Regions from separate parts of the Arthrobacter sp. RAF14 genome, predicted to be linked through region 1. Evidence: riboswitches for the same ligand, from Rfam matches in the RefSeq annotation. Region 1 holds a riboswitch; each other region holds the start of a gene.

Region 1 (9,380 bases):
TGCGTCTCGATCCTCGGGACCGAAGCCGTGGTGATCGGGGGAGGCCTGTCTGCCGCCGGGGAAGCCCTGCTGGACCCGCTGCGCCACGCCGTGGACCACGCCCTCGACTTCCAGCGCCGCCCCGTGATCCGCGCGGCGGCCCTCGGCCAGGACGCCGGCATGCTCGGCTCGGCGCTCAAGGCCCGCGCCCGGCTGCTGGAGGTGCGGCTGCCGTGAGTGACACGCCGCTGACACGGAACACCGCAGACCGGACGACGCCGGGACGCGTCGTCACCGTGACCCCGAACCCCGCCCTGGACACCAGTTACTTCCTGGAACGGATCGAGCACGGCGCCAGCCACCGGGTGGCCCCGCCGCTGGCCCGCGCGGGCGGCAAGGGACTCAACGTCTCCCGGGTGGCGCACCAGCAGGGCCGCCGCACCCTGGCCGTGGCCCCCGTGGGAGGGTCCACGGGCGAGGTCTTCGCCGCGGAGCTGGAGGCCAGCGGGGTGCCGCACCGTCTGGTCCCGGTGGAAGCCGAGACCCGGCGCAGCATGGCCTTCGTCGAGGAGGCCCTGGGGGACACCACCATCTTCAATGAGAGCGGCCTTCCACTGGCCGCCGCCGACTGGCAGCGGCTCGCGGCCGCCGTCGTCGACTCGCTGCAGGACGCCGCCGTGCTGGTGGGCTCCGGCAGCCTGCCGCCGGGCGCGCCCGCCGACTTCTACCCCGCCCTGGTCACGCTGGCCCATCAGCATGGCGTCCCCGCCATCATCGACACCTCGGGACCCGGCATCCTCGCCGCGGCCCGGGCGGGCGCCGACATCCTCAAGCCCAATCATCACGAACTGCTCGACGCGTTCGGCGGGGACGATCTGCCGGCCGCCGCGCTGCGGCTGCTGGAGCTGGGGGCCCGCACCGTCGTCGTGAGCTCCGGGAGCGACGGCATGCGGCTCTTCTCCGCGGACCACCCCCGGCACAGCTGGCGGGCCCGGCTCGCCGAACCCCTGAGCGGGAACCCGACCGGGGCGGGGGACGCCGCGGTCTCGGCGCTGGCGACGGCGCTCGCCGAGGGCCTCACCGACCCCGAGGGCCTGCTCCGGAGGGCCACCTCCTGGTCGGCCGCCGCGGTCCTGATGCCCGGGGCGGGGGAGATCTCACCCCGGCACACCGAACTGGAACAACACCTGATCATCACCCTGGAGGAACTTGCATGAGCCTGGTCAGCACCCGCACCATCATGGACCGCGCCACCGGGCGGGGCAGCGGTCAGGGAGCCTTCAACGTCATCCATCTGGAAACCGTGGAAGGTCTGATCGCCGGGGCGGAGGAGGCCGGGCTGCCTCTCATCCTGCAGATCTCGGAGAACTGCGCGAAGTACCACCGCGGCCTGGAACCGCTCGCTCTTGCGACGCTGTCCGCGGCGCGCTCCGCCGGGGTGGACATCGCCGTCCACCTGGATCACGCCGAGAGTGAGGATCTGGCCCGGCAGGCCGTGGACCTGGGCTTCGGCTCCATCATGTACGACGGCGCGCATCTGGACTACGCGGAGAACGTCGCCTCGACCGCGCGGGTGCGGGAGTACGCGCACGCCGCAGGCGTCTACGTCGAGGCGGAGCTGGGCAAGGTGGGCGGCAAGGACGGAGCCCATGCCCCCGGCGTCCTGACCGACCCCCAGGAGGCCCGGGACTTCGTCGCCGCCACCGGGGTCGACGCCCTGGCGGTGGCGGTCGGATCCTCTCACGCGATGACCAGCAGGGACGCCCAGCTGAACCTGGAACGCATCGCCGCCTTGCACGCCGCGCTGGAGGTTCCGCTGGTGCTGCACGGCTCGTCGGGGGTCTCCGACGCGAACATCCAGGCGGCGATCCGTTCGGGCATGACGAAGATCAACGTCTCGACACACCTTAACGGTTTCTTCACACGGGCTGTGCGCGAGTACCTTGAAGCTCATCCGGATATTGTGGATTCCCGGAAATACCTGGGGGCAGGGCGGGCCGCGCTGGTTCCAGAAGTGGCCCGGCTTCTGACTCTCTTCAACACTGCGGAGCGTACTTCATGAACCGGACTGACCGATTGACGGCGATCCTCGACCTCCTGGCGGAGCGCGGCCAGATCGAGGTGGAGGACATCGTCACCCAGCTGGGTGTCTCTCCCGCCACGGCACGCCGTGACCTGGACTCCCTGGCGAAGCAGCGCCTCCTGAGCCGTACCCGGGGCGGCGCCACCACGGGCTCCGTCTCCTATGACCTGCCGGGCCGCTACAACCGGGACGACAACGCCGAGGCGAAGCAGCAGATCGCCCTGGCCGCGTCCTCCCTGGTGGAGCCGTACATGGTGGTGGGCCTCGGCGGCGGAACCACGAGCACCGCCCTGGCACAGGTCCTCGCGACGCGGGACGACCTCAACGCCCCGTCCAATCGACCCACCCTGACCGTGGTCACCAACGCGATCAACATCGCCTCCCAGCTGGCCGTGCGCCCCAACATCAAGATCATGGTCACGGGCGGCATCCTGAATCCGCGCTCGTACGAACTGGTGGGCCCGTTCACGGACACCATCATGCAGAAGGTGGCGCTGGACATCGCGTTCATCGGCGTCAACGGGGTGGACCCCGTGCTCGGCCCGACCATCAACGATGAGGGAGAAGCCCAGGTCAACTCCCTGATGGCCAAGCGCGCGCTGGAGGGCTACATCCTGGCCGACTCCTCCAAGATCGGCAAGCGGGCCTTCGCCACCATGCACGGCTTCCAGATGCGCAACCTCATCACGGACGAGGGGATCTCCGCCAAGGACCTCAAGGCGTTCCAGGACCGTGGCACCAAGGTGCTCGTGGCCCGGGAGGGTGTCGCGGACCACCGCCACGCCGCCCCGGTCGCGCCCGAGGAGGACTCGGCGCACTAGGACTGTTGCGCCTGGACAGGCGCACCTGGACTGGTGCGCCGGGACCGGAGCGCGCCGCGGCGCGGCGTCCGGCCTCAGAAATGCAGGGGCGGCGCGTCCAGCACGGTGGCCGCCTCGCCGCACTGTGTCCACTGGCTGAACGGCGTGTCCAGGCGGTACTTGCCGTGGTCCTCGCGGATGAGCGTGCGGATCTCCGCGTTGCCCGGATTGTTGAGGGACTCGAAGTACTCCACTGACCAGTGGAACCAGCGCATGCAGAACAGCCGCATGGTCAGGCCGTGCGTCACCAGCAGGGCGTTCGGGGCGTAGCTGGGCTTGGACCAGTGGCGGTACAGGGTCTCCATGAAGCTGGAGATGCGGTCGTAGACATCCGAGCCGGACTCGCCCTCGCGGAACCGGTAGAAGAAGTGCCCGTAGGCGTTCCGGAGTTCCTTCTGGTCCGCGATGTCCCCGGCGATCTGGAAGTTGGCCCAGTCCTGTTCCCGGAGCCGCGGCTCTTCGATCACCCGCTCCGTCAGGTCCTCCAGCCCCAGGGCCTCCAGCGTCTGGTACGCCCTCAGATACGGGGAGACATAGACACAGACCTGCTGGCCGTCCAGCTGGCGGCGGATCTTCTCACCCGCCTGGCGGGCCTGCTCCACTCCGAGCTCGGTGAGCGGGATCCGGTAGTCCGGGACCCGGTTGTAGATCCCGGTGTCCACATTGGCCGCCGACTGCCCGTGCCGGATCATGATGATTTGCTGCGGCGCACTCATAGGCCCAGCTTAGGCGCACCCCGGGGATGCCGGAGCCCGGGGACCGGCGAAGGGTGCGCGTGTCCACGGCGCGTCACTACAGTGGTGACATGCCACGCCTGAAGCCGCCCGCGCCGTCGTCGTCCCTGGATGGGGAACCCCTGGCCGATGGCGCGCGACGCCGGCGGCTCCGGTGGGAGATCACACTGGTGCTGGCGCTGTCCCTGGGGCAGTCCGCGGTGTACTCGGTGGTGCAGCTGGCCGACAAGCTCAGCCGTGGCCCGCTCTCCTCTGCGACGTCCACCCTGAACCCCTCCCGGAATCAGCGGGAGCTTTTCGACCTGCTGTACCAGCTCCTGGACATCGTGTTCTCCCTGGTGCCCGTCCTGCTCGCCTTCTACCTGCTCGCCACCTTCCTGCCCTGGCACGGTGAAGCCGGGCGGAAGCCGTGGCGCGGGATGGGTTTCGATCTGGCGCGTCCGGTGCGCGACGGCGGGACGGGCCTCGGGCTCGCCTTCGCCCTGGGAGCCGGGACCCTGGGCCTGTATGCGGTGGGCAGGGCGCTCGGCATCACGACGGCGATCATCCCGGCCGCGCTCGACGCCCACTGGTGGACGGTGCCGGTCCTGGTGCTCTCCGGGATCCGGCACGGCGTCCTGGAGGAGACCCTGGTGGTCGGCTACCTGTTCCGTCGACTGGGTCAGCTGGGACTGTCGCCGTGGTGGATCGTCCTGGCGAGTTCCCTGCTGCGGGGCAGCTACCACCTGTATCAGGGTTTCGGGCCGTTCCTGGGGAACGTGGTGATGGGGCTCGTGTTCGGCTGGGTGTACTTGAGGTGGCGGCGGGTGATGCCGCTCGTGGTGGCTCATGCCCTGCTGGATGTGGGCGCGTTCGTGGGCTACGACCTGTTCGGCAAGGCGATCGGGCTGGGCTGAGCCCTGCCCGGCCGCCCCGCCCTGCTCGGCCATCGCAGTCCGACCGCGATGCCGGGTGGCCGCCGTCAGCGCGCTCCCAGCAGCTCCCGGGTCAGGGTGGTGGCCAGGTCGTCGAAGCCGTTGAGCCGTTCACTCACTGCCGGTGAGGTGGTGCCGGTGCCGGTGCCGGTGCTTTGGCCGCGGTCCGGGAAGGCGGACATCTCGATCAGGAGCAGGCCCGGTTTGTCCGCCGTGGTGTCCGCGACCAAGGCCGTCCGCCGGGTGTCAGGAGCGCCCCGGAGTGCTTCCCCGCTGGTCGTCTTCGCGGCATGCCCGGCGAGTTCGGTGTCCTTGGCGTAACGGGTTTCGGTGAGTAGCAGCTTGCTGTTCAGGGGTAGCGCGGCCACCGCTCCGACCCGGACGACCAGGCTGTGAGTCGGTTCCACGAATTCGCACAGCACAGGGAGCACACTGGCGTTGAGCCCGCCGGACCCCTGGGGGACGACCGTGACGGGTTCCAGACCCGATCCCGCGAGCTTGCGGACCGTGGGAGCCGCGGCGGTGCACAGGGTGTTCGCATCCGCGGCGCCGTGAGCCACGGTCTGGCGCTGATCGGATGGCGCCGCGGCGTCCGTGGCGGGAGCGCACTTCCGGAGATCCTGGTCCTGCACGTGGGCGCAGGCGCCGAGGCCGGCGACGTCCGGCTCCGACGCGGCGTACACGAGTGAGGACTTGCCGGGAGCCTGCGGCGTGGCTTTGGCGAGCGCGGGAATGAGCTTCTCCGCCAGCGAGACAGCGCCGTCGCAGTCCGCGGCCTCGGCCTGTGCCTGGACCACGCGGTCAGCCACGGGAGTCTGTTCCGGCCAGGCGTCCCAGAGCAGCGTGCATCCGGCCCCGGAGTCCTTCCAGAAGAGGACGTCGGTCCCGGCGATTTTCCGCACCTCGTCGTCCTGCCATCCGCCGCCTGTGCGCATCTGCGCCAGCGGCTGCCGGTAAGCGAGGGTGAGGGCCTTCCTGGTGTAGACCGGCGCACCGAGGGAAGCTGCGGCGTCCCGCCACACACCGCATTCACTCAGGTTGCTGTCGAAGGTCTTGCGGGGCGCCACGGACTCGCCCGGAGGCAGTTCGCCGAGCGCCGTGGCCAGCACGTCGCATACGGCGACGCCGGGGCGAGAATCCTTCCGGGCGAACGACGCCGGGTCATCCCGCAGGCGCGGCGCGATGGACTTGGCATAGGCCTCGGGCTGGGTGCAGTCGTAGGCGGACAGCGAGTCCTGGGCCAGGGTGATGGCGTGCTCGAAATCGACGGGCAGGCTGATCGTGCAACGACCGGTCGACCGGCTGGAACGGTACGCCACCACACCGCCGAGTTCGACCCGGTCCTGCCAATGCCGCTGGGACGCGCTGCTGTTCCGATAGATCACGGCCTGCACCCCGTCGTCCTGGACCCGGCAGTCGGACGGGGTGGAACTGACGAGCTGGGGCCGCAGGCCGAAACCGGCGGTGATGCGCGGGTCGAGCAAGGCGCACGGGTCGACGGCGGCCAGCCGGCGGCGCACCTCGGCCTGATCACGGTCCGGGTTCCCTGCCGGCACGGACCGCTGCGTCGGAGACGGCTGGGCCGGTCCGGGCTTCCCGCCGTCGGGGGTGCACGCCGTGACCAGTACGGTCAGCGCGGTGAGCAAGGCTGCGAGTGATTTCTTCTTCATGGCCCTCCCTCTGGGCTATGACGCCACACCCGTCGGAGCGGGGTGGCGGGGTCCACGGCGGCACCGCTGTCCGGCACGGCCGGTTCGGACCGTACGGGAAATGGCACCGTCGCCTGTGGACCCATGGTACTGATGCGAGTGGTGACGTTAAGGCTCCCGGCATGGACAGCCCGCACCAGGGGGTCAGACGAAAGAGGCCGCCGCTTCCGAGAGATTCGGAAGCGGCGGCCTGAACCCGGACTGAGCCGGTGGGACTCAGAGGGTCACTGAACCCTTGGCCGTTTCGAAGGTGACGGACATGATGCCGGGGGTGCCGTGCGGAGCGATCCACTCCACGGCGACGTCCTCCAGCGGGTTCTCCACTTCCTCGCCGAGCCATTCGGTCACGCGCTCCGCGGAACCGGCGATGGTGAGGCTGGAGACCCGGACGTCACTCGGGTACACGAGCGACGGATGGAGGGTGGAGTCACCCTCCCACTTGAGCATGTACGGCACCTGCGGGTCCGCGAGGAGACCCAGGATGCCGATCTGCTTCCAGATGAGCTCGCGGCCGTCGGGGAACTTCCGGTTCCCGGGGACGGCTTCGCGGCCCAGACGTGATTCAAAGGGGGCCAGGTCGTCCACGGCGACGCACCAGCCCATCCACCCACCGCCCATCGCGGAGCGCGCACGGACGGCTTGGCCGAAGGGCGCCTTGTCCGATGCGGGGTGGTCCAGGACTTCCACGACCTCAAGGTATTTGTGGTCGGCCAGGGGGAAGATCATGTTGCGGGTGCCGAAACGGGGGTGTACCCCACCGCGCACCGCGTGCAGTCCAAGAGCGGCAGAAATGCGCTCCGCCGTGGCCTGTAGGCCATCGCGTTCACAAGCGTAAGAAACGTGATCCATGCGCATGGCATCATCCTTGCACTTTGTGACAAGGCACTCAGCTTAGGGTTACCTAAGTCACTCGGCGGCAGTGGTTTTCCGGGAGTCCGTGCGGATTTCCCGGGTTCCGGGCTTGGGTGGGCATGGCCGGAAGGGGCGACCAGGGGCCGCAGCGGTGAGGCGACGCACCTGCCGCGGCTCTGGCCACGGCAGAGTCATCGGCTCAGTTGCAGACCGTGACGTGGCGGTAGCCGAGCACCCGGTCGCCCGCCCGGTTGTACACATTCGCGGCGATGCCGACGCACTTGCCTCTCATGTTCGTCAGCTGGACTCCTCCGGCGTAGTACTCGTAGATCCCGTGGTCGTAGGAGTACACCGAGCTGGTGGCGATGTTGAGGCCCAGATTGCTGCTGCCGGCCTTGTTGTCGTACAGCATGGCGCACGCCGTGCCGCCGTTGTTGCTCGAGTACCAGTACTGAATCGTCGCCGTCGTACCCGGAACCGCGTAGGTGTTCTTCTTGATCCCCGCGCACTGTTTCACGATCTGCCCGTGCTGTTCGAGCGGTCCGGCGGATGCCGGAGCGCTCGAGGCCAGCAGGCCCGCGACGGCGAGGCCGGCGGTGGTGACAGCGGCCAGCAAGCGGCGGCCGAAACGTGGTGTGTGGTCTGTCTGAGTGCTCATGATGAAACTCCTCGGTGATGCAGGTGAGTGATGGTTCAGAGTCAACCTCACAGGTCCGCGGAGGGGAATGGGCAGACCTCCCCATTCGCGGGGATCCCGGCGGAGGGAAGCGTGCTCCGGGACGTACTGTGACGCACGCCTTTCCCGCGCCGCTCCCGGCCCTTTACCCTGATTCTCAGGTCATGAGTGCCAGCACTGAGCCCCGGCTTGCTGGCCGGCAACCCTCCGTCCGCGGCGGGGTGCCCCGGGTGAAGACCGGGCGGGTCGGCATGCACGCCGGCACGCAAGCGCGGGCCGTGGGCGCCGTCTACCTCCCTTCCGGGAAGGCTGACGCCGGCGATGGTGGGGGAGACCGTTCCTGGCCCTTGAAATCTAAGGAATGCCATGACCAACAACTGGTCCTTCGAAACCCGCCAGATCCATGTCGGTCAGGAGCCGGACGCCGCCACGGGCGCACGGGCCCTGCCGATCTACCAGACCACGTCCTTCGTGTTCCCGAGTGCCGAGAGTGCGGCCAACCGCTTCGCGCTCGCGGAGCTGGCCCCCATCTACACCAGGATCGGAAATCCCACCCAGGATGCCGTGGAGCAGCGCATCGCCAGCCTCGAAGGTGGCCTGGCCGCCCTGCTGCTCAGCTCGGGTCAGGCCGCGGAGACGTTCGCGATCCTCAACATCGCGGAGGCCGGCGACCATGTGGTGGCCAGCCCCAGCCTGTACGGCGGCACGTACAACCTCCTGGCCAACACCCTGAAGAAGTTCGGCATCCAGGTCACGTTCGTCGAGGACCCGGACAACCTGGACCACTGGCGCGCCGCGGTGCAGCCGAACACCAAGCTGTTCTTCGCCGAGGTGGTCTCCAACCCGCGGCAGGACGTCCTGGACATCGAGGGCGTCGCCTCCGTGGCCCACGAATCCGGTGTCCCGCTGATCGTGGACAACACCCTCGCCACCCCGTACCTCATCCGGCCGCTCGAATGGGGCGCCGACATCGTGGTGCACTCCGCCACCAAGTACCTGGGCGGCCACGGAGCGGCGATCGCCGGCGTGATCGTCGACTCCGGCAAGTTCGACTTCGGAGCGGACCCGGAGAAGTTCCCGGGCTTCAACACCCCGGACGAAAGCTACAACGGCCTCGTCTACGCCCGGGATCTCGGCGCCGACGGCGCTCTGGGCGCCAACCTCAGCTACATCCTCAAGGCGCGTGTGCAGCTGCTGCGTGACCTCGGATCCGCCGTCAGTCCGTTCAACGCCTTCCTCATCGCCCAGGGTCTGGAGACTCTCAGCCTGCGCGTGGAGCGGCATGTGGAGAACGCGCTCAAGGTGGCCGAATTCCTGGAGGCCCGCGACGACGTCGAGCGCGTCGCCTATGCGGGACTGCCGAGCAGCCCGTGGTTCGAGCGGGGGCGCAAGTATGGCCCGAACGGCATCGGCGCCGTGGTGGCGTTCGAGATCGCCGGTGGGCTGGAGGCCGGCAAGGCCTTCGTGGACGCCCTGGAACTCCACTCCCACGTGGCCAACCTGGGCGACGTGCGCTCCCTGGTCATCCACCCCGCCTCCACCACCCACGCCCAGCTGAGCGAGGAGCGCCAGC
Region 2 (9,380 bases), on a different contig from region 1:
CGGCGACGTTGCCCGGGTCGACATAGGCGATGGCCGCGACGAAGGCGGGGCCGAGGAGCAGGACTCCCGCGCCGCGGCGCGGGGTGACGGCTCGCGGGGTCAGTTCCGTCGTCATCTCAATCTCCTTAGGTAACCCGAATTTCATAGTTTCGGCTTGCCTAAAACTCTAAAGTGACCGAGACGTGGACGCAAGTGTGACCGTCAGGTCCGCGCGGCCTTCCAGGCGTAGCAGCGATAGGGAAGGGTGAGGACTTCCTCCGGCCCGTGGCCCAGGTGCTCGTGCAGGTACCACTCGAGGTTTCCCAGGACCTTCTCTCGGGTCGGGGCGGAGGCCCTCAGGTAGTAGGACCGGGACTTGGTGAGTTCCAGGAGATCCTGCGGAGTGACCCGGTCGTGCCACGGGATCACGGCCCCCTGGAGCTCGCCGAAGCCGGGCCCGACGGCGGGCACGAAGTGCGGTTTGATGACGTCGCCGGCGTGCATGATGCGGGACAGCCTGTGCACCCACGGGACCGAGGTGTCCAGCTGATTCCAGACCAGCGCCAGGGTCCCGCCCGGGCGCAGGACCCGGACGGCCTCCGCGCTCGCCGCCAGGGGGTCGAACCAGTGCCAGGCCTGAGCCACGGTGATCAGATCGGCGCTCTCCGCCGGGAGGCCGGTGGCTTCCGCGGTCCCCTCCACCGTCGCGACGCCGGGGAACTGAGCGTGCAGTTGCGCGAGCATGTCGGCGGACGGCTCCACGGCCGTCACCTCAAGGCCGAGGTCCACGAGCAGCTCGGTGAACTTGCCGGTTCCCGCTCCGAGATCCACCGCGGACCGTGCTCCTGCGGGAACGCACCACGAGGCCGCTTCCTCCGGATAGGACGGCCGGACCTGCGCGTAGTGTTCCCCGCCCTGCTCGAAGGCCCGGCCCATCTCCCGTCGGGTGGAGGTGTCCATGCGGGGACCACCGGGTGGGGAGACGTGACGGGCTGACATGCGGGTGACTCCTGGACGACGACGGACGTCTCCCGCGGGCCGCCGGGAGACACTGCCGTTAAAGAGTGGCACAAGCGGGACGGGTGCGGATCCCCTCGGGGCGGAACCGCCGCCCGGACCCGACCCGCAGCCGCCCGGCTCAGCCTGCGGTGGTGCTCGGTCCGCGGTGGTGCTCAGTCCGTGGTCGTGCAGGGCGCGGCGCCGGCCGTGCCGGGGGTGTTCGGGGCCCAGTGAGGGTAGCTCCGCTCGTCGTTCGCCGGGACCCAGCGTCCGGCGTCCACGACGTAATCCCAGCCCAGACCGTGCTCGCGGAGCCGGCGGATGCCCTCGATGAGACGCTCGGCGTCCTCGAGCCGCGAGCCCAGGCCGAAGCTGGCACGGAGGGAACCGGCCGGCAGACCCAGACGCTTGAGGAGCGGATGCGCGCAGAATTTGCCGTCCCGGAGCCCCACCCCGTGCTCTGCCGAGAGGTAGGCAGCCACCAGGCCGGCGTCGTAACCCTCCACGGAGAAGTTCACCACGCCGATCGAATCAGCAGAATCGCTGAAGATCCGATGCACGGTGACGCCTTCCAGCGCGGAGAGGCCCTCCTCCAGGTGCCGGCGGATGTCCGCCTCATGCTGCTGCCACGAGTCGTGATCCAGGGAGGCGAGGACCTGGGTGGCGCGTGCCAGGGTCGCTGCGCCGAGCACGTTCGGAGAGCCGCCCTCGTGGCGTGCCGGGCCGGTGGTCCACACGACGGTGTCGAGGCGGGCCTCGCGCACGGCGCCGCCGCCCAGCAGGTGCGGTGTGCCGGCGTCGAGCCAATCGGCGCGGCCCACCAGGACTCCGGCGCCGAACGGCGCATACAGCTTGTGGCCGGAGAAGGCGAGGAAGTCGACGTCGAGCGCGGTGATGTCGATCCGGCGGTGCGGCGCCAGCTGGGCGGCGTCCACCACGATCCGGGCGCCGTACTCGTGTGCCAGGGCGGCGAGCTCGGCGATCGGCAGGATCTCCCCGGTGACGTTGGACGCGCCGGTGACGGCAAGAAGGGCGACGCCGCCGGTTTCGAGTTCCTCCCGGAGGGCGGCGACGGTGGCGGCGATGGTCTCGCGGGCCACCAGGCTCCGGTGCCCGACCCGCTGCCAGGGGAGCAGATTGGCGTGGTGCTCGATGTCCAGGTAGAGCACGTCGCCGGCCTGTTCGCCCTGGCGCTGCGGCAGGCAGCCCGCCAGGACATTCAGTGAATCGGTGGTGTTCCGCGTGAAGATCACCAGGTCGTCCGGGCGGCCGCCCACGAAGTCGCGGACGATCTCCCGGGCGTTCTCATAGACCGAAGTGCTGATCTGGGAGGCGTATCCGGCGCCGCGGTGCACGCTCGCGTAATACGGCAGGATCTCGTTCAGATAGGCCGAGACCACGCTGAGCGCGGGGGCGGAAGCCCCGTAGTCGAGGTTTGCGTAGCGGACCGCGCCGCCCTGGATGAGCGGGGCCTGAATCTCCGCGCCGGTGACCGCGGCGAACGGATTGGCGGCCAACGACGGCGCGTGACCGCGCTCGTTTCCTGCGACGGCGGAGCGGGGGGCGAGGGTGTTGACGGACATGCTGGACCTCTGCATCGTGAGGGGCCCGCACAGGCGGGCACCGCGCTTGCCGCACCACTTTCTGTGGACGGCCTGGTCGTCACCCGGGGCACCCCACCGCGTCTGGAGGGTTGCCGGCCAGCAAACCGGGGTTTAGCGCTGGCACTCGTGACCTGATTACGAGAGTAAAACAGCGGCGCGTCCCCGAAGGAACGCGCCGCCAATATTACGAGGAATATGACCTGCTCAGGGAGCCTGCAGCAGATCGTCCAGCCCGGGGTTGAGCCTCCGGAGGAACTCCGAGTGCAGAATGCCGTTGCTGGCCACCGCGTTGCCGCCGAACGGGCCGTCCTGGCCGTCCAGGGAGGTGAAACGCCCACCGGCCTCGGTCACGATCGGGACCAGGGCCGCCATGTCGTAGAGGTTCAGTTCCGGTTCGCATGCCAGATCCACGGCGCCTTCGGCGAGCAGGCAGTACGACCAGAAATCCCCGTAGGCGCGGGTGCGCCAGACCGTGTCATGAAGGTCGAGGAATTCGTCCCGCAGGCCGAGTTCCTTCCAGCCGCCCAGGCTGGAGTAGGAGAGTGAGGCGTCCTCGAGACGGTGGACGTCGGAGACCTTCAGGCGGGTCGCCGAGGCCAGGGACCGTCCGGTGTAGGCGCCGTGACCCTTGGAAGCCCACCAGCGGCGGCTCAGGGCGGGGGCGCTCACCACGCCGACCACCACTTGATCATCCTCGATGAGGGCGATCAGCGTGGCCCAGACCGGCACGCCGCGTACGAAGTTCTTGGTGCCGTCGATCGGGTCGACCACCCAGCGGCGCGAGGAATGCCCTGTGGTGCCGAACTCCTCGCCGATGACGGAATCCCGCGGACGGGCCCGGGAGAGCTGAGCGCGGATGTACTCCTCGGCACTCCGGTCCGCGTCACTCACGGGCGTCAGATCCGGCTTGGTCTCGACCGTCAGATCCTGGGCCTTGAAGCGGGCCATGGTCAGGGCATCCACCTGGTCCGCCATGACATGGGCAAGCCGGAGGTCATCGGTGTAGTTCTGGGAGGAGTCCGTCATGGGTTAAACCGTACCCACAAAGCGAGCGTCCCAGCTCATCCGGGCCCCGGACGTGACCGCGCCGTCAGGGCGTGCCGAGCTCCTTGGCCTCGCGTTCCTCCTGGGTTCCCGCGTCCAGGACCCTGCGTAGCGACTCCAGCCGCGACGCGCCGGCGGGCCCGGCGTGGCCCTCGGCCACCCAGGCATCCAGGCCGCAGCCGACCGCGTGCGCTCCGTGCTTGCAGCCGCGCTCACAGGCCTCGGTGCCGGGCGCCAGGTCCGGGAACGCCTGCAGGATGCGTTCGGGGTCCACGAGGGCCAGACCGAAGGAACGGACGCCCGGGGTGTCCACGATCCAGGTGCCGGGCTGTGCGCCGGGCATCTGGAGCGCCAGGGCGGAGCTGGAGGTGTGGCGTCCGCGGCCTGTGACCGCGTTGACCTGGCCGGTGGCCCGTTCGGAACCGGTCAGGGCGTTGACCATGGTGGACTTGCCGACGCCGGAGTGCCCCAGAAGGACGCTGACCGCGCCGTCGAGCTCCTCCCGGAGTTCCTCCACCGCGGCGCCCAGCAGCGAAGCGGAGCCGCCGTCGGCACTCCGGGCGTCGATGCCGCTCGCGCCGGCCTCCGTCGTGCGGCTGATGATGACTTTGAGATCCAGGGCCTGATAGTTGGCCAGCAGTTCCGCGGGGTCCTTCACATCGGCCTTGGTGATGAGCAGGATCGGCTCGATCCCGGCGTCGTAGGCGGCCACCAGGGCACGGTCGATGAAGCCGGTGCGCGGCTCGGGATTGGCCGCGGCCACCACGACCACCAGCTTGTCCGCATTGGCGACGACGACGCGTTCCACCGGGTCGGTGTCATCGGCACTGCGCCGCAGCAGGGTCTTGCGGGGCTCGATCCTGACCAGGCGGGCCAGGGTGTCCGGATCGCCGGAGACGTCGCCCACCAGCGCCACGAAATCGCCGACCACCACGGGGTTGCGCCGGAGTTCCTTGGCGCGGGCCGCGATGACCATCCGCTCCTGGGGGGTTCCCTCGTCCAGCATGGCGGAGTAGCGTCCCCGGTCCACGGTGATGATGCGGCCGATCACCGCATCCGAGTGGCTCGGACGGTCCTTGGTGCGTGGCCGGGAACCACGCTTGCTGGGCCGGAGCCGGACGTCGGATTCATCCCAGGAGGACAGGGAACGTGCGGAATTGCCACGCCCCACGTCAGGAGACCGCCTGCGTGCCGGGGGCCGGGATCTGCTCGGTGTCTCCGTCACGGTCTCCGTCGCGCCCGTCCAGCATCGCCTTCCAGAGTGCGGGGAAGTCCGGCATGGTCTTGGCCGTGGTGCCGATGTCCTGAACGAAGGTCTCTGGGACGGCCAGGCCCCAGATGGCGCCCGCGGTGGCCATGCGGTGGTCCGCGTAGCTGTCCAGCACGGCGCCGTGCAGGGCCGCGGGCCGGATGATCAGGCCGTCGGCGGTCTCCTCCGCGTCTCCGCCCATCCGCCGGATCTCCGTGACGAGGGCCTCGAGCCGGTTGGTCTCGTGGCCGCGCAGATGGGCGATGCCGCTCAGGCGCGACGGGGACTCGGCCAGGGCACACAGCGCCGCGACGGTGGGGGCCAGCTCACTCGTGTCCGCGAAATCTCCCCCGAGGATCCCGGACCCGCCGCGGACCACCAGGGTGGTTCCGTCCAGCGTCACGGAGGCGCCCATCCGGGCCAGGATGTCGCGCCAGAGATCGCCCACCTGCGTGGTGGGGCTGGGCCAGTGGGGGACACGGATGGTGCCACCCGTGACGAGCGCTGCGGCGAGGAACGGCCCGGCGTTGCTGAGGTCCTGCTCGATCCGGACGTCGAAGGAGCTGATGGGCCCGGGGGAGACGAACCAGTGGTCCGGCACGGAGTCGTCCACCGTGACCCCGAGAGACCGGAGGACCTCCACGGTCATCCGGATGTGATCGAGGCTGGGAACCGGCTTGCCGGCGTGCTCGATGTGGATCCCGTCCTGGAAACGCGCGCCGACCAGGAGCAGGGCCGAGACGAACTGGCTGCTGCCGCTGGCGTCGATGATCACGTGACCGCCGGGGACGGAGCCCTCGCCGCGCACGGTGAAGGGCAGCGAGGCGGGGGTGCCGCCGTCGTCGGACTCCAGGGCGATGCCGAGCGCCGCGAGTGCCTGGATGATGGCGCCCATGGGCCGCTGGCGTGCGTGCGGGTCACCGTCGAAATGCGTGTCGCCGTGCCGCAGGGCGGCCAGCGGTGGGACGAACCGCATGACGGTACCGGCGAGCCCACAGTCCACGCTCACGGCGGACGCCGGGGCGTCGTGAGGGATGGGGGTGATGACCAGGTCCGGGCCAAAGAACCCGTCTCCGGGGACCTCCTCCACGGTGGCCCCCAGGCTGCGCAGCGCCTCGACCATGAGTGCGGAGTCCCGCGAATGCAGCGGGGCGCGGAGCCGCGAGGGGCCGTCGGCCAGGGCGGCCAGGACGAGGTAACGGTTGGTCAGTGACTTGGATCCCGGCACGGAGACGGTCGCGTCGACCGGACCGGAGGCCAGGGGCGCCGCCCAGGGCTGGACGACAGGGGCTTGCTGCGGCACGAATCAGTCTCCCTTGGCGGCGCCGGCGCCACCCTCGGGCCTGTTCTGCACCCGCCAGACGAGGCTCGGCTTGCCCGCGGTGTCCACCACGGCCAGGAGCGCGGCGCCGTTGAGCGAGAGGTTCTTCAGGAACTGGTTGCGACGGGCGGCCCGGCCCTCCTTGGTGGTGGCATCGGCAGCGCGGTATTCCAGTGCGGTGGTGCAGGCGGCCGACGCGGCGAGCACCAGGGCGGCGAAGCGGGGCGCCTTGCCGAAGGCGAAGAGCAGACCGGCTCCGAGCTGGGCGCCACCGGCGGCCCGGTTGAGGAAGGCGTCGCCGAGCTCGACGGGCAGGGTGTCCGCCACCCGGCGTGCCAGCACGGCAGGCCTGACGGTGGGATCCTGCGCCTTCTTGATCTTGCGGATGCCATCGGCGATGAAGCTGCTGGCGAGGAGCGGACGGGCAAGGAATCGAACCACGGACACGAGACCTCCTGGAGAGATGGTTCACCTGGTGGGTCGCGGGACAGGATCGCCCGGACTACCTCTAGTCTTGCATCTTTGCGGAATATTTGCGCCGCGGGAGCCGTTGTCCGAAGCAGTGATGACACGAGGAGAAGCCTCGTGCGGAAGATGCGTCAGGAGAGCCCATGCCCGTGGTCTTGGATCGTCCGGCGGCACCCGTCATCCGGGCACGCGCCACCCAGCGTCCGGGTGTGCCCACGGGGCTAGACTGGGACGCGATGAACACCACGGAATCGGAGACCCCCGGGACCGGAGCCGCCACCGCGGCCCGGAAGGCGGGCGAAGAAGCAGCGGAGCGATCCGCCTCGGACAGCAGTGCGGTGGACGTCGCGTCCGAGAGCGATGACCAGCGCCGCGCCCGTTTCGAACGGGACGCCATGCAATACGTGGATCAGCTGTATTCGGCGGCCATGCGGATGGCCCGGAACCCGGCGGATGCCGAGGACCTGGTGCAGGAGGCCTACACCAAGGCGTTCTCGGCCTTCCACCAGTACAAGCCCGGGACGAATCTGAAGGCCTGGCTGTACCGCATCCTGACGAACACGTACATCAACCTCTACCGCAAGCGGCAGCGCGAACCCCTGCAGTCCCACGGGGAGACCATCGAGGACTGGCAGCTGGCGCGGGCGGAGTCCCACACCTCCACCGGTCTCCGCTCCGCTGAGACGGAGGCCCTGGACCACCTGCCGGACTCGGACGTCAAGCGGGCCCTGCAGGCCATTCCGGAGGAGTTCCGGCTGGCGGTGTACTTCGCGGATGTCGAAGGCTTCGCCTACAAAGAGATTTCAGAGATCATGAACACCCCGATCGGGACGGTCATGTCCCGCCTGCACCGCGGACGCCGGATGCTCCGCGAGATGCTGGCCGAGTACGCGGCCGAACGGGGAATCGGCGTGCGGCGCACCGCAGCTGACACGGCACCAGTGGAGAAAGCGAAATGAAAGACTGTCAAGGCCTGGGCGATTGCGAAGACGCCCGAATCGAACGCATCTATGAATACCTCGACGGAGCGCTTCCCCGCGCGGATGTGGAGGAGATCAAGGATCACCTGGCCAACTGCCCCAACTGCCTGGAGCAGCATGACCTGGAGTGCATGATCCGCTCCATGGTCAAGCGTTCCTGCACGGAGGCCGCCCCGGATCAGTTGAAGCAGAGCATCCTGGACCGGATCCACGCCGCACGCGCCTGAGCGTCGTCGTCCGCATTCCTGAGCCGGACGCGAGTGCAGCCAGAGCCCATGTGGCCGTCCACCGACGGTCACGTGGGCTTTCGCTTGTCCGGAGACTTGCCCGGGGAGAGGCGATCGCTCCGCGGAGTCGCAAGTGGTTAATTGTTTAACTTTTTCTGTAACAGCCATTGAACCGGCTCGGTGCCATCTGCTCAGGTGGAGATGATCGCAGCTTCCGGCCTTACCTGACCGGAGTGTCCAGCGATCATTCTCGCCTCCACCCTGAAAGGTGACCACCGTGAAAAGACAGATTGTGAGTGCGGCCTCCGCCGGCGTCCTGACCCTGGGTCTCGGATTGTCCGGTGTGCTGCTTCCCGCCACACCCGCCCAGGCAGCCATCGTCCCCACAGCGACGGATTCGGACGGGGACGGCCTGCCGGACAGCTGGGAGACCGACGGCGTCGACACGAACGGGGACGGGGCCATCGACCTCGACCTGCCCGCTCTCGGCGCTGACCCTCGCAGGGCCGACCTCTTCGTGGAGCTGGACTACATGCCGGGGCTGCTTCCCTCCACCGCGGAGCTCGACCGCATCCGGCAGAGTTTCGCCGCGCTGCCGGTGAACAACCCGGACGGCACCACGGGGGTCACCATCCACCTGGACGCGGGAGGCGCGCGAGGGGCCGCTTACGATCTGGGCGGTGGGAACGAGATCCCGTACAAGCAGAACCTGAGCGGCGTGGATGAGGTCCGCAAACTGCGGCAGCAGTACTCGGATCCCGCGCGGGCGAACGTGTTCCACTACACCGTGTTCGGGGACAGCTACGGCACCGGTTCGTCCTCCGGACAGGCCTGGATCAACGGTCTCGAGCTTCTGGTGACCGTCGGGCCGCGGTACTGGGGCACCGCCAGCAGCGACATCCGGGTCGGGACGTTCATCCACGAGCTGGGACACAATCTCGGTCTGACGCATGGGGGCACGGATGGCGTCAACAACAAGCCCAACTATCTGAGCATCATGAACTACTCGTACCAGATGACGGGCATCCCGCAGACGGCGGGCGGCGCCCTGTTCGCCTACTCCACCAGGGCCCAGAACAGTCTGAACGAATCCGCCCTCACCGAGGCGGGCGGCCTGGGGGCCGCCGCGGCGGGCAACCAGCTGTACTGGTGGACGGGCGGCACCCGGCATCAGGCGCGGGCGGACGGACCCATCGACTGGAACTGGAACGGAGTCATCAACCCCGGCTCCGTGCAGCAGGACCTCAACAAGGACAATGCGGTCGCCACCCTGACCGGCCCGAATGACCTGCAGAACCTCAGCCTGGCCGTCGGGACCAAGGGGAAGGCGTACAGCGGACGGACGGCGCGGAGCACCGAGTCTCCGCTCGTGACGACGACCGATGAGCTCACTCACGAACGGGCCCGCCAGCTTCACCCGGACAAGATCCCCTCTCCGCACTCGCCCCACGTCAAGCACTGAGCGGCGTGAGCATGACGGACGCCTGCATCTGTTCTGAACGCCCGACG
Region 3 (9,380 bases), on a different contig from region 1:
CAGGCATGGTCCCAGTCTTCCGTGTGGAACGGCCGGCACCAAGACGGTGCCACTTCTGGTAGTGGGAGTACTAGAATCAATGCTCGACGACGACGACGGCGGTCACCGGACTCCTGCCGACGAACCCACCCGCTCACACGCAGACCCCCCACCGGCCGAAACAGTGAGTTTCCGCCGAAACAGTGACCATAGAACGCTGTTTCATCGGGAACTCACTGTCTCAGCCCGGAACCGGGGGCAGACTCCACCGAAAGGCGGCCACCATGACCGAAGCCGAAGCCTGGCGGAAGGAACTCGGCAACTTCCTGGCCGCGCGTCGTCGTCGGGCGGTGCGGAGCGATTACGGGCTGCCGCAGGCCGGCCGGGGCAAGGACGTGGGCCTGCGGCGCGAGGAGGTCGCGTTCCTCTCCGCCATCTCCGTGACCTGGTACACGTGGCTGGAGCAGGGCCGCAAGGTGAATCCGTCCCGCGAGGTGCTCACGTCCCTGGCCACGGTCCTCCGGCTGGAGCCCGCCGAGCAGCGGTACCTGTTCACCCCGTTCGGCTACACCGCGCCCGCGCCGAGCCCCGGGACCGCCGAGACCACCGCCCACGTGCAACGGCTGCTGGACGCCATCGACCCGAATCCGGCCCTGGCGCTGGAAGGGAACTGGGACATCGTGGCGTGGAACCACGCCTACAGTTCGCTGTTCCCGCGCGTCCTGGAGGTCTCCGGGCCCGAGCGGAATCTGCTGCGGCTGGTCTTCACCGACCCCGCGGTCCGCGCCCTGCTGCCGGACTGGGAGCAGACCAGCGCGCAGTTCCTGGCCGAGTTCCGGGCGGAGACGGGGTCCCGGATCGAGGACGCCCGGAAGGCCAGCCTGGTCGCCGGGCTGCTGCAGTCCAGCCCCGAGTTCCGGGCGCAGTGGGACGGGTACGGCATCCGCGGCTTCACGCCCCGCACCCGGGCCTTCAACCATCCGGGCGGCGGAACCCGCGTCTACGAACATCACCAGCTGAGCCTCGCGGACACTCCGGCGCTCAAGCTGATCGTCTACACGCCGGCGTCGGACACCGGAGATGACGCCACGGACGACGACGGCGGCGCGGCCTCCCGCTGACCCCTGCCCGCCCGCGGTCCAGCCCACCCGCGGCACCCACGGTTCTGTGGTTCGCCCCCGGAAATGTCGGTGGGTGAACCACAAAACCGTGGGTCGACCGGACACCGCCGGCGCAAGGCCCCTACTGCAAGGTGGCCGAGAGCCGGCAGACGTTGTCGACGTACTTCGAGAGCACCGACCGTTCCTGCCACTCCTCCAGCGTCAGCTCCCGCGAGGTGGACCGGTAGGACTCCTGCACCTTCCGCAGCGCGGCCACGATCTCCGGGCCCACCATCATCAGGGACACCTCGAAGTTCAGCGAGAAGGACCGCATGTCCATGTTGCTGGAACCGAGAACCGCGACCTCCTCGTCCACCGTGAAGTGCTTCGCGTGCAGCACGGCGGGCGCCTTGTAGAGGAAGATCCGCACCCCGGCTTCCAGGAGCGCCTGGTAGTACGACCGCTGGGCGTGATGCACCAGGAACTGGTCGCCCTGCTCGGAGACGAAGAGCTCCACGTGAACGCCGCGCTGCACGGCCGTGGTGATCGCGTACAGCAGCGAATCGTCCGGGACGAAGTACGGGCTGCAGATGGAGACCCGCTCCTGCGCGGAGTAGATCAGGGTGTTGAACAGGCGGAGGTTGTTCTCCTGGGAGAACCCCGGGCCGCTCGGCACCACCTGGGCCGGGATGTGGCCGTCGACGGCGTCGGGCAGGACGATCTGCTCCTCCAGGGACTCGTCCGTTTCGCTCAGCCAGTCGGTGGCGAAGACGACGTTCAGGCTCGCCACCACCGGGCCCTCCACTCGGGCCATGAGCTCCACCCAGTGGCGGCCGGCCCTGCGGTGCTTGGGATTGTTGTAGGAGGGCTCCGTGAGGTTCTGCGAACCGGTGAACGCCACCTCCCCGTCCACGACCATGATTTTGCGGTGGTTACGCAGATCGGGGCGGCGCCACTGCCCGGAGAACGGCATGACGGGGAGCATGCGCCGCCAGCGGATCTCCGAATTCTTCAGGCGGCGCAGCAGACGACGGTAACCCCGCACCCGCAGCGTGCCGATGTGATCGAACAGCAGACGGACTTCCACGCCCCGTTCGGCCGCCTCTTCCAGGGCCGTGAACAGCGGTTCCGTCACCGAGTCGTAGGCCATGATGTAGAACTCGACGTTCACGTAGCGCTTGGCCCCACGCGCCGCCGCCGTCATCGCTTCGATCGATTCCAGATAGCCGGGGATGAGCTCGACACGGTTTCCGGTGGTGAGCGGCTGGGCCCCGAGTCGGTGGTTGAGTTCGATGGCGGAGCGCAGCCAGACCGGCAGGTGCAGCTGCTCGGGCACCCCTTCCAGGACGGAGCTGGCCTCCCGTACCCGTCGGTTGACGTCCTCCAGCTCGCGGGCGCGGCGGCCCTTGAGCCGGAAGTTGCCGAACAGCAGGAACAGGACCAGACCGGCGTCGGGCACCAGGAAGATGGCCAGCAGCCACGCCATGGCCGTGGTGGGGCGGCGGTTGCCGGGCACCACGCCGAGCAGGACGAGACGGATCACCACGTCGGCCATGACCCAGATGGTGAACCCCACGGACCACTCCTGAGGCCAGCTGTATGGCAGCATGCGTCTCCCCCACTCCTGTGCCGGTCGCCCCCGCCGGGCGCCGTGCCGTCAAGACATTCTCACCCGGGAACCGCCCGGCCGCCGCACCCCGGGGACTTCGCCGGGTCGGCGCCCCCACGCCCGGCCGGGTGGATACGCTTGTCCCATGACTTCCACGTCCCCCAGCACCGTGCTCGTGTTCCTTGATCCCGCCCACCCCCAGGGCCGTCTGGCGGACGCGTCCGTGCCGCAGCTGATGGCCACGGACCTGGGCGCCACCCGAGGGGACGGCGTCTTCGAATCGCTCCTGGTGCTCGACGGGAAACTCCGGAAACTCCCGGCCCATCTGGCACGGCTGGCAGGGTCGGCCCGCGCCCTGGAGCTGGAGATCAGTGGCGAGGACGCGTGGCGCGCGGCCATCGGCACAGCCGTGGAGAACTATCTGGAATCGCATCCCGGCGTGGACGAGTTCGTGGTGAAGCTCCTGGTCACCCGGGGCGTGGAGGGTGCGGGAGCCCCCACCGAGTGGGTCCAGGCGAGCCCGGCCCCCGCCCTGGGGAAGAAGCAGCGCGTGGAGGGGATCGACGTCGTGCTGCTGGACCGCGGCTACGACAGTGATCTGGCCGACCGCGCTCCCTGGCTCCTGCTGGGTGCGAAGACCCTCAGCTACGCCGTGAACATGGCGGCGCTGCGGCACGCGCACTCCCTCGGCGCGGACGACGTGATCTTCCTGTCCGCTGACGGCCGCGTGCTGGAGGGCCCGACGTCCACCGTGCTGCTGGCGCACCGCGACGTGAACGACGACGGCTCGGTCACCAAGCGTCTCGTCACGCCGCAGCTTGATGCCGGGATCCTCCCGGGCACCTCCCAGGGCGCGCTGTTCACGGCCGCGAAGGCGGCCGGCTGGGAACTCGGCTATGGCCCGCTGGAGCCGGAAGACCTCTTCGACGCCGACGCCGTGTGGCTGATCTCCTCCATCCGCCTGATCGCGCCGGTGAAGCACATCGACGGCAAGGAGATCGGCTCCGACCCGGCCGTCGCCGCGGAACTCACCGAGGAACTGAACCGGCTGTTCGCCGGGATCGAGTAGAGATCGAGTGAGGATCGCGTAGGGCCGGCCGGGGCGGGCCCGGCCCCTTGGCAGGTCCGAAGGACCGGTATACGGTTCAACCACGGTCGAGTACGGCGAAGTGGGGGTCCGGCGATGTCTCACGGCAAGACCTGGCTGGTCCCGCGGAGCCGCGGTCCCGGGGGTTCACGCCGCCCCCGCCTGGGCCCCGTGGTCACCGCGGCGATGGTGTCCGCGATTCTTCTGGCCTCCTGCGCCGAACCGCCGCCGGAACTTGGACGCCCTGCCACCTCCGACGTGACGGGGGCGGGGAGCGGGGCGTCCTCGATCGCCTCCCGGCCCGCGCAGCCCGGACCGTCGGGGCTTCCTCCGATCACCTGTGCACGGTTCGTCCCGGATTCGCCGTGCACGCCGTACCGGAGCATCCGCGCCCTGGACCACGGGATGGCCCTGCCCTGGGCGGGCGACGGCGCCGTGACCGCCTCGCTGCAATCCGTCGATGGCGAGTTGCTGCTGGCGTCCAAGACCCCCTGTGGGCCTGTCTCGGCGAAGGCCACACTCGACCACGACGTGATGCGGGTCCACGACATCGCCGTAGGAGCCGTCGGCTGCCCCGGGGAGCAGGGTGAACAGCAGCAATGGTTCCTCGAGCTCCTCCGGCAGGATCTGAGCCTCAGCTACACCGGAGGGCAGCTGCACTGGCGCGCCGGCACCTCCGGAATCGACTTCGAGCGCGATCCACTCTGAGCCTGTTCGAGGCGCTTTGAGGCGGGGCGCAGCTCCATCGCGGGTCGTAGGGCTCAGCCCTCCGCCACCATGACCACGCGCGGCCAGCGGTCCAGGCCGTGGGCGGCTTCCTCGGCCACCTTGGCCCGCAATTCCGGCCCCCACTCGGCCTCAGGCAGCACGGTGAATCCGAGCCGGGCGTAGTAGGCCGCGTTCCAGGGGATCTCACGGAACGTGGTCAGGGTGGTCCGCCCCATCCCGCGCTCCCGGGCGACGGCACGGAAGTGATCCAGGAGGCGTGCGCCCAGCCCCTGCCTGGCGTGCCCCGGGTGAACGCTGAGCTGCTCCAGATGCGCCGCGCCGTCCACCACTTCGCCGACGGCGTACCCGGCCACTGCGACGGCGCCGCCCACGGCATCGGTGTCGCCCACGGCGTCCACCGCGCCGGGGACCGGCGCCGCGCCGCCGTCCGGCACGGTCAGCACCCACGCCCAGCCCTCCGCCACAGTGGCGGCCAGTTCGGCGTCGCTGAAGGGGTCGTCGTCGGCGATGGAGTCCATTCCCGCCTGCCGGAAGAGTTCTCCCGCGGCGCGCTCCAGGTCCTGGACGGCCCGGAAATCGGCGGGGGTCATGGCGCGGATCATCTCTTCAGTCAACCATCCCCTTGATTGCGCCGCATGACCCGGGATGAACGCCGGTGACGAATTGTGCCGCCTCGTGAGGGCCCTCGTTGACCTCGGATGACGGCCACCGCAGACTTCCAGGAGAACAAGGAGGCGGACAGGTGGAGAGCATCCGGCAGCTCGAGGAATGGCAGGGCCTGCGCGGCATCAACAGGGTCTGGGAGTTCGACGCGCCCGTCGAGACCGTGTTCCGCGCCCACACCGACCCGCTCTGGCTGGCGCGCTGGCTGGTGCCCGACGGCGTCGAGCTGCGCTTCCGGCGCTGGGATGCGCGCACCGGAGGGTCGTGGAGCTACTCCGTGGCGGCGGGTGGCGACGACTGGACCTTCTACGGCTCCTTCCACGAGGTCTCCGAGCCGTGGCGCATCGTGCAGACCGTGGAGGCGGAGGCCGACTCACACGGACCCGTCCTCGAAGTCCTCGACTTCCTCGAACTGCCCGGCGGCGGCTGCCGCCTCGAGGCGATCGCCATGTTCACCTCCCCTGCCGCTCGCGAAGAGGTCGGTGGCTCGGACGACGACGGCGGCCTGTCCCGCCTGACCGCACTGCTGTCCGAGCTGGGGGCGTTCACCGCGCAGCTGCCGCGCTGAGGCGCCTCCGCGACTCCCTGCCCGGCTCGCACGGAACCCGCCCCGCACCCCGTTTCGTCATACGCCGTCGCATCCGGAATGCGGGCCTCTCCAGGCCTGTTGCACGCAGCATCAGTGAGAACACCGCGCCGGTCCGGAGTGCAGCGCACCCGCGAGGCAACCGGACGGCGCCGACAGCGCAGAGCGAGGAATCACCATGACACGTGCAGTGCGGTATGAAGAGTTCGGCGGTCCGGAAGTCCTTCAGCTGGTGGAGGTCGCGGTGCCGCAGCCCGGTCCGGGCGAGGTCCGGGTCCGCGTCACCGCGGCGGGCCTGAACCCGGTGGACTTCAAGATCTTCCACGGCGGTCCCGTGGCGGAGGCGTTCGGCGGCGCTCCGGGTTCCGGCGTGGGCAACGACTTCGCCGGCGTGGTCGACGACCTCGGCGAGGGTGTCACGGACTTCGCCGTGGGTGTCCGGGTGTTCGGCGGCAAACGGCACGAGGCGGTGGCGGACTTCGTTCTGGTGCCGGCCTCCTCGCTCCACCGGACCCCGGACGGGCTCTCGGACCAGCTCGCAGCGAGCCTGGACCTCGCGGGACGCACCGCGGCCGCCGCGATCGACCAGTTGAAGCTGTCCCCGGAGGACACCGTGCTGATCGGCGGAGCCGCTGGCGGCGTGGGCGTCCTGGCCACACAGCTCGCCGTCGCGACGGGTGCCACGGTGATCGGAACCGCCTCCGAACGCAATCACGAATTCCTCCGCGGGCTCGGGGCGATCCCCGTCACCTACGGCGAGGGCCTGGCGGACCGGGTGGCGGAGATCGGCACGCCCACGGCTGCCGCCGATCTCAACGGCGCCGAGGTGATCACCGTGGCACAGGGCTTCGGCGTGCCGGCGGAACGCATCACCGCGATCGCCGCACACGGGCACCCGGGCGGCGGGTTCACGGCCACGGGCGGCGGGGATGCCGCTCCCGGCTCGCTGGAGCGCATCGCGGCGGCGCTTGCCGACGGTTCGCTGGTCCTGCCCCTCGAAGCAGAGTTCCCGGTGGAGCAGGTGGCTGACGCCTACCGGCTCCTGGAGGAGGGACACGTGCGGGGCAAGGTCGTCGTGACCGTCGGCTGAGGCGGAGGTCCGGGCGGGCCAGGCGGCTTCGCCCACGGAAGTTCGGTCTGCCCACCGAAAAATACGTGGGTGAACCGAACTTCCGTGGGTCGGTCCCAGCGGTCTGTTCCGCAGGCCGCAGCCGGGGCCGGTTCATGACAGAAGATGAAGCCTCCCGTCATCCTTCTCCCCGCGTCTCCCCGGGGCCTGGTGCTAGATTTTTTGCAGAGTAACGAGTACCGGTGACAAGCCCTGACTGACCGGTCGGCAACCCTCCAGACGCGGCGGGGTGCCTCAGGTGACTACTCGGCATGTGTCAACTGCAAGCGCGAAGGAGCCCCACTTGCCTGCCCGCAAAGAACCCACGTCCACTCCGTCCGGAACCCCCGGAACCCCCAAGGCCACTGCACCCCGGAGCACCCCGGCCAAGTCCGCCGCCCGGGCTCCGCGCACCACCAAGGCCGCGGCCGCGAAGCCCGTCACGACGACGGCGACCGCCCCCGCAGCCGAACAGCCCGCCGTGGCCGAGGCCGCCGTCGTGCCCCAGAGCGCCCCGGAGACGGTCCCCGCAGTGGCACCCGCCCGCCTGCCGTACCGCCTGCTGACCGGCCCGGACACGCGCGAGTTCTGCGAACGCGTCTCCGCCGCCCTGGCCGACGGGTACATCCTTTACGGCAGCCCGTCCGTGACGTTCAACGGGGAGACGGTGATCGCCGCGCAGGCCGTGGTCCTGCCGTACGCCCCGCCCGCTCCCCCGGCACCCATCGTGGACCCCTACGCCGTGCCCGCCACCGGCTTCGCCCCGTTCGGCGGTGCCCTGTGAGCTACGCGGGAGACCTGACGCCGCAGCAGGCGTGGGACAAGCTCAAGGAGGGCGCCGTTCTGGTGGACGTGCGCACCGAGGCGGAGTGGGCGCACATCGGCCGCCCCAAGGCTCCGGCCGGCGAGCCCCTCTTCATCCAGTGGAATCTGGCCGGCGGCGTGCCCAACCAGGGCTTTCTGGCCGAACTGAACGATCAGGCCCCGGAACCGGGCACCACGGATCTGGTCTTCCTGTGCCGCTCGGGCCAGCGGTCGATCGCCGCTGCGGAAGCCGCGACGGCGGCCGGCTGGTCCTCGTACAACGTCCTGGAAGGCTTCGAAGGCGTTCCGGACCGTTTCGGGGAGCGCACCGTGAACGGTTGGAAGAACAGCGGCCTGCCGACCACGATCGGGGCGTGACGCATGGCGTTCAATCCTGAGGCCGCGTCCTGGTCGCCGGCCACCCAGGCGGTGCGCGGCGGTCTGGACCGGACCAACTTCTTCGAGACCTCCGAGGCCCTGTTCCTGAATTCGGGCTTCGTCTACGATTCCGCGGAGGCCGCCGAGCGCGCCTTCACCGGTGAGGACGAGCGTTTCGTCTACTCGCGCTACGGCAACCCGACCGTCGCCACCTTCCAGGAACGGCTGCGGCTGCTCGAAGGCACCGAGGCGTGCTTCGCCACGGCGTCCGGCATGTCCGCCGTGTTCACGGCCCTGGGCGCCCTGCTCGCCGCCGGGGACCGCGTGGTGGCCGCGCGGTCCCTGTTCGGCTCGTGCTTCGTGATCCTGAACGAGATCCTGCCCCGCTGGGGCGTGGAGACGGTGTTCGTGGACGGCCCGGACCTGGAGCAATGGCGTGAGGCGCTGGCCGTGCCGACGCAGGCCGTGTTCTTCGAGTCCCCCTCGAACCCGATGCAGGAGATCGTGGACATCGCCGCGGTCAGCGAGCTCGCGCACGCCGCGGGCGCCACCGTGGTGGCCGACAACGTCTTCGCCACCCCCATGCTGCAGCGCTGCACGGATCTGGGGGCCGACGTCGTCGTGTACTCCGGGACCAAGCACATCGACGGTCAGGGGCGCGTCATGGGCGGCGCGATCCTCGGGACCAAGGAGTTCATCGACGGACCGGTCAAGAACCTCATGCGGCACACGGGGCCGTCGCTGTCGAGCTTCAACGCCTGGGTGCTGACCAAGGGTCTGGAGACGCTCGACATGCGTGTCCGTCACTCGTCCGCCTCCGCGCTGACGCTGGCCGGCTGGCTCGAGCAGCAGCCCGGGGTGAACTGGGTGAAGTACCCGCTCCTGACCTCGCACCCGCAGTACGAGCTGGCCGCGCGGCAGATGAGCGCCGGCGGCACGGTGCTGACCTTCGAACTGGCCCCGCTGCCCGGCGGCACCGCCAAGGATGCCGCGTTCAAGCTGCTCAACGGCCTGCGCGTGGTGGACATCTCGAACAATCTGGGCGACTCCAAGAGCCTCATCACACATCCCGCGACGACGACGCACCGCGCCATGGGCGCCGAAGGCCGGGCCGCGATCGGGCTGGGCGACGGCGTGGTGCGGCTTTCCGTGGGGCTGGAGGACGTGGACGACCTGATCCGCGATTTCCAGCAGGCGCTGAGCTAGTCCCTACCCTCCGCACACGGGGTCACTTAACGCCGCCTGATCGGCGATCATCGGGCGTCAAGTGACCCCGTGTCAGGTCCGGACCGTGTCGTGCTCGAAGGACCATCCGTCGAACCAGACGGATGATGCCT

Evidence for each region. Region 1 has a riboswitch for S-adenosylmethionine ahead of AB4Y75_RS08455 (bifunctional o-acetylhomoserine/o-acetylserine sulfhydrylase). Riboswitches for the same ligand answer to the same signal wherever they lie in the genome.
Region 2: another riboswitch for S-adenosylmethionine. It lies ahead of AB4Y75_RS03755 (aminotransferase class V-fold PLP-dependent enzyme); the one in region 1 lies ahead of AB4Y75_RS08455 (bifunctional o-acetylhomoserine/o-acetylserine sulfhydrylase).
Region 3: another riboswitch for S-adenosylmethionine. It lies ahead of AB4Y75_RS16480 (DUF1737 domain-containing protein); the one in region 1 lies ahead of AB4Y75_RS08455 (bifunctional o-acetylhomoserine/o-acetylserine sulfhydrylase).

The regions. Positions count from the first base shown of each region.
Region 1 covers NZ_JBFREG010000002.1:171,356-180,735, reverse strand. Annotated here, with positions in the region: gene AB4Y75_RS08500 (ROK family protein) at 1-216, shown strand, start outside; gene AB4Y75_RS08495 (1-phosphofructokinase family hexose kinase) at 213-1,196, shown strand; gene AB4Y75_RS08490 (class II fructose-bisphosphate aldolase) at 1,193-2,041, shown strand; gene AB4Y75_RS08485 (DeoR/GlpR family DNA-binding transcription regulator) at 2,038-2,883, shown strand; gene AB4Y75_RS08480 (histidine phosphatase family protein) at 2,958-3,638, opposite strand; gene AB4Y75_RS08475 (CPBP family intramembrane glutamic endopeptidase) at 3,728-4,552, shown strand; gene AB4Y75_RS08470 (hypothetical protein) at 4,618-6,240, opposite strand; gene AB4Y75_RS08465 (VOC family protein) at 6,496-7,134, opposite strand; gene AB4Y75_RS08460 (hypothetical protein) at 7,331-7,789, opposite strand; SAM riboswitch class IV at 7,968-8,085, shown strand; gene AB4Y75_RS08455 (bifunctional o-acetylhomoserine/o-acetylserine sulfhydrylase) at 8,174-9,380, shown strand, end outside.
Region 2 covers NZ_JBFREG010000001.1:799,192-808,571, forward strand. Annotated here, with positions in the region: gene AB4Y75_RS03745 (Nramp family divalent metal transporter) at 1-115, opposite strand, end outside; gene AB4Y75_RS03750 (methyltransferase domain-containing protein) at 202-978, opposite strand; gene AB4Y75_RS03755 (aminotransferase class V-fold PLP-dependent enzyme) at 1,152-2,561, opposite strand; SAM riboswitch class IV at 2,599-2,714, opposite strand; gene hisN (histidinol-phosphatase) at 2,787-3,608, opposite strand; gene rsgA (ribosome small subunit-dependent GTPase A) at 3,673-4,797, opposite strand; gene aroA (3-phosphoshikimate 1-carboxyvinyltransferase) at 4,799-6,178, opposite strand; gene AB4Y75_RS03775 (DoxX family membrane protein) at 6,182-6,643, opposite strand; gene AB4Y75_RS03780 (sigma-70 family RNA polymerase sigma factor) at 6,901-7,623, shown strand; gene rsrA (mycothiol system anti-sigma-R factor) at 7,620-7,871, shown strand; gene AB4Y75_RS03790 (hypothetical protein) at 8,149-9,333, shown strand.
Region 3 covers NZ_JBFREG010000011.1:22,581-31,960, forward strand. Annotated here, with positions in the region: gene ilvD (dihydroxy-acid dehydratase) at 1-7, opposite strand, end outside; gene AB4Y75_RS16445 (helix-turn-helix transcriptional regulator) at 264-1,100, shown strand; gene cls (cardiolipin synthase) at 1,222-2,688, opposite strand; gene AB4Y75_RS16455 (aminodeoxychorismate lyase) at 2,834-3,757, shown strand; gene AB4Y75_RS16460 (hypothetical protein) at 3,872-4,483, shown strand; gene AB4Y75_RS16465 (GNAT family N-acetyltransferase) at 4,537-5,118, opposite strand; gene AB4Y75_RS16470 (SRPBCC domain-containing protein) at 5,247-5,735, shown strand; gene AB4Y75_RS16475 (NADP-dependent oxidoreductase) at 5,932-6,843, shown strand; SAM riboswitch class IV at 7,051-7,157, shown strand; gene AB4Y75_RS16480 (DUF1737 domain-containing protein) at 7,166-7,645, shown strand; gene AB4Y75_RS16485 (rhodanese-like domain-containing protein) at 7,642-8,043, shown strand; gene AB4Y75_RS16490 (O-succinylhomoserine sulfhydrylase) at 8,047-9,249, shown strand.